Regions from separate parts of the Kocuria sp. ChxB genome, predicted to be linked through region 2. Evidence: riboswitches for the same ligand, from Rfam matches in the RefSeq annotation. Region 2 holds a riboswitch; each other region holds the start of a gene.
The links. A riboswitch is a leader RNA that binds a small molecule or an ion and turns the genes downstream of it on or off. The one in region 2 is predicted to bind thiamine pyrophosphate.
Positions count from the first base shown of each region.

Region 1: it holds a riboswitch for thiamine pyrophosphate, as region 2 does, so the genes downstream of both, P8S73_RS01940 (bifunctional hydroxymethylpyrimidine kinase/phosphomethylpyrimidine kinase) here and P8S73_RS06535 (3-oxoacyl-ACP reductase) in region 2, are expected to answer to the same signal.
Region 3: it holds a riboswitch for thiamine pyrophosphate, as region 2 does, so the genes downstream of both, P8S73_RS05530 (ECF transporter S component) here and P8S73_RS06535 (3-oxoacyl-ACP reductase) in region 2, are expected to answer to the same signal.

Region 1 covers NZ_CP121123.1:449,919-452,110, forward strand. Annotated here, with positions in the region: gene P8S73_RS01940 (bifunctional hydroxymethylpyrimidine kinase/phosphomethylpyrimidine kinase) at 1-849, opposite strand, end outside; TPP riboswitch at 837-930, opposite strand; gene P8S73_RS01945 (Rne/Rng family ribonuclease) at 1,022-2,192, opposite strand, start outside.
Region 2 covers NZ_CP121123.1:1,481,351-1,483,542, reverse strand. Annotated here, with positions in the region: gene P8S73_RS06540 (LLM class flavin-dependent oxidoreductase) at 1-353, opposite strand, end outside; gene P8S73_RS06535 (3-oxoacyl-ACP reductase) at 355-1,119, opposite strand; TPP riboswitch at 1,165-1,298, opposite strand; gene P8S73_RS06530 (hypothetical protein) at 1,823-2,044, opposite strand.
Region 3 covers NZ_CP121123.1:1,259,458-1,261,649, reverse strand. Annotated here, with positions in the region: gene P8S73_RS05545 (monovalent cation/H+ antiporter complex subunit F) at 1-6, shown strand, start outside; gene mnhG (monovalent cation/H(+) antiporter subunit G) at 3-368, shown strand; gene P8S73_RS05535 (DUF4235 domain-containing protein) at 498-770, shown strand; TPP riboswitch at 935-1,041, shown strand; gene P8S73_RS05530 (ECF transporter S component) at 1,098-1,721, shown strand; gene P8S73_RS05525 (ABC transporter ATP-binding protein) at 1,718-2,192, shown strand, end outside.

The sequences.
Region 1 (2,192 bases), 1.0 Mb from region 2:
CACGAAGGCGGGGTCCGTGACGAGGTCCTGGACGTGGTGGAAGTGGTGGACCGGGCCGTTGCCGTGGCCCACGTGCAGGGAGTCCGCAGCGCGCAGCGCACCACGCAGCCAGCGGCGGGCGGTGTCGATCCCCTGTGCCCAGTCCCCCGTGCGCGCCACGACCGTGGCCACCGCAGACGACAGTGAGCACCCGGTCCCGTGGGTGTTGCGCGTGGCCACCCTCGTCCCCGAGTACTGGGCCACGGGCTCGGCCCGGCCCGGGACCACGAGGGCGTCCGGGGTGGACTCCCCGCTCAGGTGCCCGCCCTTGACCAGCACGCGCGTGCCGAAGGTCTCCGCCACGGCCCGGCCCTGCTCGAGCGCATCGTCCCACGTGGTGGCCACGGGCCGCTCCGCGAGCACGGCGAGTTCGGGCAGGTTGGGGGTGATCAGGTCCGCGTGGTGCAGGATGCCGCGCAGCGCGTCCTCGGCGTCGGATGCGAGCAGACGCCCCCCGGCGGTGGCCACCATGACGGGGTCGATCACGACCACGGGCGCACGGTGGGCCGCGAGCCACGCCCCCACCGTCTCGATGACGTCCACCGAGCCGAGCATCCCGACCTTCACGGCATCCAGCTCCACGTCCTGCGCCACGGCGTCCAACTGCGCCTGCAGCACGGACACGGGTGGGGTGTGGACCGCCACCACGCCCCGCGTGTTCTGCGCGACCACCGCAGTGACCACGCTCAGCCCGAAGCCGCCCATGGCGGCGATGGACTTCAGGTCCGCGGCGTGCCCGGCACCACCCGTGGGGTCCGTGCCGGCGATCGAGAGGACGCGGGGGGCGGGGACAGAAGGCGTGGGGTTCACGACATTCCCTTCGCTAGTACGAGCTAGATCAGGTTCTACGGGTGTGTTCTCAGCCGCCGTGCGGCACCCCGTGCACGTGGTCCCGATCATGCCACAGGAGCGCCCGGACGAGTCCGAGCGCTCCTGTGGTGGGTGGTCCCCCGCGGCCCTCCCGGGAGGGCCGCGCGGGGCGTCAGTCCCCCTTGGGGGTCATCGTGATGTCCCGGGCGCTCACGCCCACACCCACGATGGTGGGCTGGCCGTCCGAGGAGGCCGAGCCCACGGGCGCGGCCGCGGCGGTGAACCGCGTGGCCGAGCGCTCGGCGGCGTCGTACTCACGGGTCTCCACGCTTCCGGCACCCGGTGCGGCCGTGGGAGCCACGGCGCGGCGGGAGCCGCGGCGGCGCCTGGCGGGAGCGGCATCAGCGGCGGACGCGGAGGGCTGTGCCGCGGTGGCGCGCCGGGACGGGGTCTGCTGCCCGGAGCCGCCCTCGGACGGCGACTGCTTCGGGGCGTCCCGCTCCGGCGCGGAGCTCTCGGACTGCTCGGACCGGTCCTGCTCGGCGTCGGACGACGCCGCGCCGTTGCCGCGACCCCGGCCGCGCTGGCCCGTAGAACGTCCCCCGCGGCCCTTCAAGCCCTCGCCGCCCCGCCGTCCGGAGCCGCGACCGGACCCGGTGCGGTCCTGCGACGCGTCCTCACCGGAGTCCTCGGCCGAGAAGGCCGCGGAGAGCGAGTCCAGGGTGAGCGCCTCCTGCTCCGCGCGCTCGTCCTTCTGCCCCTGGGGGAGCTCGATGACCTCACCGTGGATCGTCAGGCTGGACCCGGCGTCACCCGCGGCGTGCTCGCCGCGGGGTTCGGAGGCACCGTTCCCACCGTTCTCGGTGGCGGTGTCCTCGCCCTGGTTCCCACGACCGCGGCTGCGCTTGCCGCGACGCTTCTTCCGACGCCGCCCGCTCTCGGAGTCCGCCGAACCGTGCTCGGACGCCTGCTCCGGACCCTGGTTCCCGTGCCCTGCGTGCTGGCCGGTCGAGTCCTTGTGCTCGGCTCCGCCGCGGGACCCGCCCTGGGCGTCGTCGTCCTCGTGGGAGGAGGCGGCCGCGATGTTTGCGAACGCCGTGCGGGCGGCCTCGTCCCGGGCCTGCTGCTGGTCGTCCGCGCCACCCCGGTTGTTCGACCGGGGTTTGTCCTGCGGCTGGTTCTGCTTCTGCCGCGAGCGCTTGCGCTCGTTGCGGTTGCCGCCGCGGTGGTCCGGCGCGGTGGCCGTGGAGCGACCCTTGAGGGGGTGGTCGTGGACCACGACGCCGCGGCCCGCGCACTCCTCGCACGGCTCCGAGAAGACCTCGAGCAGGCCGGTGCCCATG
Region 2 (2,192 bases):
GCCCGGCCGCCCGAGATGTGGTCCAGGGACGCGAGCATCCGGGCCGCGTGGAACGGCGTGAAGAACGTGGAGGACACTATGCACACCAGGCCGATGCGCTCGGTGGCGCGCGCCATCGCGGACAGGGCGGTCAGCGGTTCCAGGGACCAGTGGGGTCCGCCGGACACGTCGCCCACGCTGTGGCCGTCCGCGAAGAACACGGCGTCGAACAGGCCGCGCTCGGCGGTCTGCGCGAGCTCCTCGTAGTAGCTGATGTTCGTGAGGCGGTGCACCGAGGAGTTGGGCGCGCGCCACGCGGCCTGGTGGTGGCCGGCGCCGTAGAGGAACGCGTTGAGGTGGAGGCGGCGGGCCATGTCAGTCCATCACCAGCCCGCCGTCGACCACCAGGTTCTGGCCGGTGACCCCGCGGGACCAGTCCGAGGCGAAGAACAGGGCGGTGTCCGCGAACTCCTCCGGGGTGGTCACACGGCCCAGGGGAGTGCCGGCGGCAATGAAGTCGAAGACCTCGTCCGGGGTGGCGGCGCTCGCGTCCGTGGTGCGCAGCAGGCCGCCGGAGATCATGTTCACGGTGATGCCCTGCGGGCCGAGGTCCTTGGCGGCGGTGCGGGTGAGGGAGAGCAGGGCGGCCTTCGCGGCGGTGTAGTCGTGGTAGGGGACCACGGGGTTCTGGAAGAGGTTGGTGCCGATGTTGATGATGCGCCCCTCGCCCGCCTCCGCCATGCCCGGGGTGACCGCCTGCATCACGTTGAGGGCGCCCACCACGGCGCCCTGGAACTGCTGGGTGAGGTTCTCGGCGGTCAGATTCTCCAGGGTGGGGCGGGCGTCCCCGTTGAAGCTGAAGTCCACCAGGGCGTTGTTCACCGCCACCGTGACCGGCGCGCCGAAGTGCTCCCTGGCCTGGGTGACCATGTCCTGCACCTGCTGGGCGTCGGTCACGTCCGCCTGAATCGCGAGTGCCCTGTCCTCCCCGAGTTCGCTGACCAGCGCACGGGCCCGCTCCTCGCTGGAGTGGTAGTTCACGACGACGCGCGCACCCTCGCGCGCGAACGCCCGGCTGAGGTGCTCCCCGAGCCCGCGGGCTCCGCCGGTGACCAGGACGATGGTGTTCTCGATCCACATGCTCACTCCTGTGGCTCACGGCGAAGAAAGCGGTGCGCCACCTGCGCGGTGCGACCGTGACATCCCTTCGCCAGTACTAACTGGACAGGTTCGACGGGTGTCATCTCAGCCGCTGCGGTGCCCCGTCCGTCCGCCCGGTGGGGCTGGGAGGGAGGGTGGCGGCACCCCGTGTCACTGGTGGTCAGTGTAGCCAGGGAAGTCTGACGAGGATCAAGTGGGTGGATTGACCGGGAAGGACGAAGTCGCAGGGAACCCTGGTAAGAAAGTGGCGGGACCAAATTACCGACAGTGCGCTCGGCGCTCGGCGGTGGGGCACAGCAGCCAGAACGGAGACGGGTGAATGTCACACCGAACAGCCGCTTCACGGGCAAGCAACGTCGGATGGGTGCTGTGGCTCGCAGCGATGCTCGCCTGGATCGGAGGGCTCGTGGCGGAGCGACTCGTGCACTCCGGATCTCTGTCCTGCGAACTGGGCGACGGAAGCTCGATCTACGGTGAGCCGGGGTGGAGCTGGGTGCCACTGGGCCACACGTGCACCTGGGAGAACGTGGGCGGCGTGATAGTCGTGGACGAGCCGTCCATGATGACTCTCGTACCGCTGCTGGTCCTGTTCCTGTGGGGAATCAGCCTGATGTTGGCTCGTGTTTCCAAGCCACAGCCGCGCCGCAATCCTTAATAGCCGGTCCTGCCGGTGGCGGCTCGGTCAGGTCAGGCCGTTGCTCGCGGGGCGGCGCGCCGCTCGACGGCGCTCCGCCTCGACTTCTGCACGCCGTGCTTGCACCGCCTTGGTGAAGAAGATGACGGCAAAAAGCAGTTCTAGGGTCATGAGCAGCCACGATTCCCGCGCTCCAATGACGGTGATCACGAAGAGGGCCACCATCGCGGACCCCTGGATCAGCAAGCCCACCGATTTCCGTTTCAGCATGCCCCCACCGTAGGCAGGGTGGCCTCTCATGTCAGGCGCGCAGTTTTGCCAACGATTCACCTCACATCTGGAACGCGGGTAGTGCGCGGTAGTCGGAAATCTGGTTGATAGCTTGGGGCCATGAATACAACTATGTGGGTGGCCATCA
Region 3 (2,192 bases), 220 kb from region 2:
TCATGAACTGGCACACGGTGACGGACGTGGCAGCAGTGGTGTGCCTGGTCGCGGGGACGTTCATGTCGCTCGCGGCCGCGGTGGGTCTCGTGCGCTTCCCCGATCTGCTCTCCCGCATGCACGCGGGCACCAAGCCCCAGGTCTTCGGGCTGCTCCTGCTGCTCACCGCCCTCGCGCTCGCCAGCGGGGAGCCCCGGATGGTCCCCCTGCTGGTCCTCGCGTGGATCTTCCAGCTGCTCACGGTCCCGGTCTCCGCGCACATGGTGGGCCGTGCGGCCTACCGTTCCAAGCACCTGCACGAGGAGAACCTCGTGACGGACGAGCTGCGTGACGTGGTGGCCCGCGCCGGCGAGGACCGTCCCGACTGACGACACACGCGGTGGTGCCACCCGGGCAGGTGGCGCCACCCCGGCTCACGGGTTCGTATGCTGGGGTGGGAGCACGACGCCGCCGGCCACCACGCGCCGGCGGCACTTTCGAAAACCGAGGAGAATCCCATGAACAAGGCGATGGACATTTTCGGCACGGTGGCCTCTCTGGGCGGCGTGGCCGTGGCCAACAAGGCTCTGACCGTGGCGTGGAAGCAGGTCACGGGCAACGAGCCCCCCGCCAAGAACCCGGACGAGGACGAGGCCTGGCGCGACATCATCATCTGGGCCATGATCACCGGTGTGGTGGGCACGGTCATCAAGGTGGGTATCGCCCGCCAGGTGTCCAAGATGCAGTCCGACGACAACGACTCCACGAAGTCCTCGCAGACCGAGGTCTGAGTCCTGCTCCCGCGGCTCGCCCGCCGGTGAGGACCACGCGTCACTGGACGCGTCCTCGCGGCGGGAGTGCGCGGGACCGGGGTGCGGCGCGCACCTCGCACCACGGCGGTCGGCCGGGGCGCCTCGAGCACCCCGGCCGACCGCCGTGGTGGTCTAGACTGGTGGCTCAACGACAGGGGAGCGCCACCGCGGCGCTGAGAGTGCGCGCGAGCGCAGACCCTCGAACCTGATCCGGTTCATACCGGCGCTAGGGAGTCGAGCATCTCAAGAGCCCGTCCGCGGTGCGCGGGGGCTCTTCCCCTCCTGGAACCTTCAGGAGGAGTTCTCATGACACAGCTCAGCAGCACCCCCACCGGAACCGCACGGGGTACCGCCCGCACGCAGTCCTGGCGGGTCGTGGACATCGTGGTGGCGGCGGTCCTCGCCGCGGCGTGCGCGGTGATCTTCTGGATGTGGTCCAACCTGCTGTACCCCGTGGTGTCCACGGCCGCGGTGGCGTATCCGCCCTCGGCGGGGCTGATCTCGGGCGGCTGGCTCGTGGCGGGCACCCTGGGCGCGCTCATCATCCGCAAGCCCGGCGCGGCCCTGTTCTGCGAGCTGCTCGCGGCGGTGCTGGAGGGCTTCCTGGGAACCCACTTCGGGTGGACCGTGGTGATCTCCGGTCTCGTCCAGGGTCTCGGAGTGGAGCTCGTGTTCCTCCTGACGCGCTACCGCCGCTTCGGCCTGGCCGTGGCCACCGCGGCCGGTGCGCTCTCGGGACTCTTCCTCGGGGTGAGCGAGGACATCATGTACAACTACGAGTGGGCGCTGGACCAGAAGGTCGTCTACGCCGCCCTCACCACCCTCTCGGGTGCGGTGATCGCCGGTGCCCTGATGTGGCTCGTGGTGCGTGCACTGCAGGCCACCGGGGTGCTGGGGGCCCTGGCCTCCGGCGCCACGCGCCGTCGATGACGGAACCGGCGGGGTCTGCGCCCACCGGCGCGGCCGTGCGGCTGGAGCGGTTCGGGTGGCACTACCCCGGCCGTCAGGATCCGAGCCTGCGTGACGTCACCGCCGTGGTCGAACCCGGGGAGCGCGTGTTGCTGCTGGGGCCGTCCGGCGCCGGGAAGTCCACGCTGCTGCAGGCCCTCGCGGGGGTGGAACAGGATCCGGACGGGCAGTCCCGCTCCGGCGGGCTGAGCGTGGACGGCGTGGACCCACGGGAGGCGCGCGGGGCCGTGGGCTTCATGCACCAGGACCCCGAGACCCAGGTGATCCTTTCCCGCGTGGGGGACGACGTCGCGTTCGGGCTGGAGAACATCTCGGTGCCCCTCGAGCAGATCTGGCCCCGCGTGGACGAGGCGCTCGCGCGGGTGGGGCTGACGCTGCCCCTCGCGCACTCCACCACGGCCCTGTCCGGCGGGCAGAAGCAGCGTCTCGCGC